DNA from 2 places in the Rhizobium sp. WCS2018Hpa-16 genome. Region 1 is predicted to be linked to the other one. Evidence: riboswitches for the same ligand, from Rfam matches in the RefSeq annotation. Region 1 holds a riboswitch; the other holds the start of a gene.
The links. Region 1 has a riboswitch for S-adenosylmethionine ahead of metA (homoserine O-succinyltransferase). Riboswitches for the same ligand answer to the same signal wherever they lie in the genome.
Positions count from the first base shown of each region.

Region 2: linked by a shared signal. The riboswitch ahead of RQI55_RS07955 (O-succinylhomoserine sulfhydrylase) and the one ahead of metA (homoserine O-succinyltransferase) in region 1 are both predicted to bind S-adenosylmethionine.

Region 1 is NZ_JAVTIX010000004.1:142,153-144,350, reverse strand. It holds gene metA (homoserine O-succinyltransferase) at 1-861, opposite strand, end outside; SAM riboswitch at 941-1,017, opposite strand; gene RQI55_RS14730 (thiamine diphosphokinase) at 1,107-1,757, shown strand; gene RQI55_RS14725 (ABC-F family ATP-binding cassette domain-containing protein) at 1,761-2,198, shown strand, end outside.
Region 2 is NZ_JAVTIX010000002.1:372,058-374,255, reverse strand. It holds gene RQI55_RS07960 (2'-deoxycytidine 5'-triphosphate deaminase) at 1-717, opposite strand, end outside; SAM riboswitch at 793-871, shown strand; gene RQI55_RS07955 (O-succinylhomoserine sulfhydrylase) at 917-2,101, shown strand.

The sequences.
Region 1 (2,198 bases):
GTTGCCGAAAAACAGATGGGCATGGCTGCGCCAGCGGTTCAGCGGCGTCAGATCCGGGTCATTATGCGGGAAGTAATTATGCGGCACCTTGATCGGTACGCCCGCATTCACATCGCGGAAATATTCTTCCGAGAGAGAGGTGGAATCATATTCGACATGGTTGAACATATAGAGACGCTTGCCCTTGCGCTCATGCACAAGGCAGACGCCCATTTCCTCTGACTCCATCAGGATTTCCAGATCGGGATGCTTTTCGATGTCTGCACGGCGCACCTCGGTCCAGCGGGAGACGGGCACCTGAAAATCATCGGAAAAGCCGCTGAGATAGATGGATGACGGGCACAGGTTGCGGTGGCGGAACACGCCGAATGCCTTTTCCTTCAGCTCATGCTTGGGAATGCCGTGGAAGTGGTAGATGGCTGCCATCGCGCCCCAGCACACATTGAGCGTTGAGTGAACATTGGTCTGCGTCCAATCCAGGATTTGACGCATCTCATTCCAATAGGTCACGTCCTCATAGTTGAGCGTTTCCACCGGCGCGCCCGTGATGATGAAGCCGTCGAACTTGCGGTGACGGACCTCCTCCCATGTTTCGTAAAAGGAAAGCAGATGTTCTTCCGGCGTGTTCTTGGCGCGGTGTCCGCCGATGCGCACGAGCGACAGCTGCACCTGAAGGGGGGATGCACCCACCAGCCGCGCCATCTGTATCTCGGTCTTGATCTTGTTCGGCATGAGATTGAGAAGGCCGATCTGAAGCGGGCGGATATCCTGACGGATCGCCGCTGTTTCTGTCATCACCCTCACGCCCTCTTGCACGAGGGTTTCGAAGGCAGGCAGCGTATCAGGTATCTTGATCGGCATCTCGAACTCTCACTTTCCTGGCAGCACAGGCCTAGAAAACAAAAAAACCGGCAACGAAATCGCAGCCGGTCCTCGGAAATTGCCTATTTCCTCGACCATTTAGCAACTTCTTTAAAGTGGCCGCAAGCCGGTCGGCAAATCACCACTGGCAGGTGTCATAATCCTGTCTGGCCTAAAAATCAATATCGCTGCCCTGTCCGCGTTTGTGCCTTTCCTTATAGGCCCGTTCCGGGCTATGGCAGGGCATGAGTTCGGCACCCTTCACCATTCTGCTTGGCGGAAACATCACCGTCACGGATCGCTTGCAAAAAGCGGTGGCCGGAACGCGTGCGATTGCGGCAGATAGCGGTATGCGCCACGCCGCCCCGCTGGGGCTGACGCCGGAGCTATGGGTCGGCGATTTCGATTCGTCCGATGCCGATCTGATGTCCCAATGGCAAAATGTCCCGCAACAGCCGTTTCCGGCTGCAAAGGGCGTTACGGATGGCGAGATTGCTGTTTCTGAGGCCCTGTCTCGCGGTGCAAACCGGCTGGTTCTGGTCGGTGCGCTGGCTGGTGAAAGATCCGATCATGCGCTGTTTCACCTGCTTTACGCCGTGTCACTGGCAGAGCGTGGTTTTGACGTCATCCTGACATCGGGCACGGAGGAAGCCTATCCCCTGCTGGCGGGTGACCTCTCCATCGATCTGCCTGCCGGCTCCCTGTTCTCCATCGCAGGTTTTACGGCGCTGGAGGGGCTGGATATCGACAATGCTCGCTATCCTCTTGAAGACTTTGCGCTTGCCTTCGGCTCGTCGCGCACTATTTCCAATGTGGCGGAGGGCGCTTTGCGACTTCGCCTTGAAAGCGGCAAAGCCATTGTGCTTGCCCGTCCCTATGACTTGACCGGAGCCTGAACCGTGGCACCCCCTATTCTGAAACTCGATGATATCAAGCTGACCTTTGGCGTTAACCCGCTGCTGGATGGTGCAAACCTGCAAGTTGAGCCGGGAGATCGCATCTGCCTCGTCGGCCGCAACGGCTCTGGCAAATCGACGCTGATGAAAATTGCAGCCGGTCTGGTCGAGGCGCAGTCCGGGGAGGTTTTCCGGCATCCATCCGCCACCATCCGCTATCTGGAACAGGCACCGGATTTTGAAGGTTTTGAGACGGTGCAGGCCTATGCAGAGGCGGGCTTGGGGCCGGGCGATGACGCCTACCGCGTGACCTATCTTCTCGAACATCTGGGTCTGACCGGGCTTGAGCATCCATCCAGCCTGTCCGGCGGCGAAGCCCGACGCGCGGCCTTGGTGCGCGTCATGGCGCCTGAGCCTGACATTCTGATGCTCGATGAGCCG
Region 2 (2,198 bases), on a different contig from region 1:
CGGCTCCCAGAAATCCAGCACATCATGGGCAGCCTTCTGGTCGACATCCACCACCGCCGTGTGGTGCTTACCGCGATAGCCGATCAGGCCCGTTTCCCCGAAACCTTCAAGGTCGATGGACAGCGCAATGCCGCCGCCGGAGACATTGGGCGTTTCGCTGGCGACCAGCGTTTCGCTCTCGTGCAGCGCCAGCAATTGCGTTTCTGCCAGCAGCGCATGGCCGATGCGAAAGCGTATCTGCGACAGGCGTGAGCCCTGGCGCACGACGATGGGGAATGTGCGCGGGCTGATTTCGAGGTAGAGCGGGCCGTGGTAGCCTGCCGGGATCTTGTCGAATTCCTGCGCATAATCGGTGATGACGCGGGTGAAGATATCGAGGCGTCCGGTCGAACTTTTCGGGTTGGCAGAGGCTGCCATGTCAGCCGGTAGCGCCAGCGCTTCCATCAAGGGCACGATGTAAACGCAGCCGGTTTCCAGAACAGCGCCTTCGCGCAGATCAATCTCGTGCAGGCTGAGCCGGGTCAGCTTTTCGATGACTTTCGTGGAGGGGCCGGGCATGAAGCTGGCACGCACACGATAGGCTTTCGCGCCGAGACGAAGATCGAGGCTGGCGGGCTGTACCTGGTCTTCATCCAGCGGCCGTTCGCTGGCCAGTTGGCCTGATTCGAACAGGTCCCGGATAGCGCCATCTGCCAATATGCCCGTCGTTCTCGTCATCTTTTCATCATCCCTTTTCATGGCGACAAAACCAAAAGCAAACCATTGACGCAAGTCGTTAACAGAGTTATGGCAACCTTATCCCGTGGTGATTTGGCCGGTCGGCTTGCAGCCACGTTAAACAAATGGCTAAAAAGACCGGGTGCGCTTGTAACCGGTCCGCTATTGCGACCGGTTTTTTTGTTTGTAAGGTGATGACATGAGCAAGAAATGGCGCCCGGCAACACAGCTGGTACACGGCGGCACCCTGCGGTCGGCATATGGCGAGACATCCGAAGCCATCTACCTGACGCAAGGCTTCGTCTATGAAAATTCCGAAGCCGCCGAAGCGCGCTTCAAGGGCGAGACGGAGGGCTTCATCTACGCCCGTTACGCCAGCCCCACCAATGACATGTTCGAAAAGCGCATGTGCCTTCTGGAAGGTGCCGAAGATGCGCGCGCCACGGCATCCGGCATGGCCGCTGTCAGCGCTGCCATTCTGTGCCAACTGAAGGCCGGCGATCACATCGTTGCTGCCCGCGCTTTGTTCGGTTCCTGCCGCTGGGTTGTCGAAACGCTTGCACCGCGCTACGGCATTGAATGCACGCTGGTTGACGGACGCGATCTTGCCAACTGGGAAAAGGCGATACAGCCAAACACGAAGCTGTTCTTCCTCGAAAGCCCCACCAACCCCACGCTCGAAGTCATTGATATCGCAGGCGTTGCGAAGCTTGCAAACCAGGTTGGCGCCAAATTGCTGGTCGACAACGTGTTTGCCACCCCGCTTTTCCAGAAGCCGCTGGAACTAGGCGCGCATATCGTCGTGTATTCGGCCACCAAGCATATTGATGGTCAGGGACGTTGCCTTGGCGGCGTTGTTTTGTCCGACAAGAAATGGATCGAGGAAGAGCTTCAGGATTACTTCCGCCACACCGGCCCGGCCATGTCTCCGTTCAACGCATGGACCCTGCTGAAAGGCATCGAGACCCTGCCGCTGCGCGTGCGCCAGCAGACGGCGAACGCTGCGAAGATCGCTGATTTTCTGGCGGATCAGAGCAAGGTCGCCAAGGTCATCTATCCCGGTCGCGCAGACCATCCGCAGGCCGATATCATTGCCAAGCAGATGACTGGCGGCTCGACGCTGGTGTGCTTTGAGCTGAAGGGTGGCAAGGAGGCGGCATTCAAGTTGCAGAACGCGCTTGAAATCGTCAAGATTTCCAACAATCTGGGCGATGCTAAGAGCCTGATTACCCACCCTGCCACGACCACCCACAAGAACCTGACGGATGAGGCGCGCGCCGAACTCGGCATGTCCGGTGGCACGCTGCGCCTTTCCTGCGGCATCGAAGATACCGATGATCTGCTGGAGGATTTTGCGGCGGCAATGGCTGCAGTCTCTGCCTGAGAAACACGGATGGCCCGGCATTGCGACCGGGCCGTTTGCCATGGCGATCGCCTTTAGATGGATTTGACGCCATTGAAACAAGGAACATCTTCGTTCC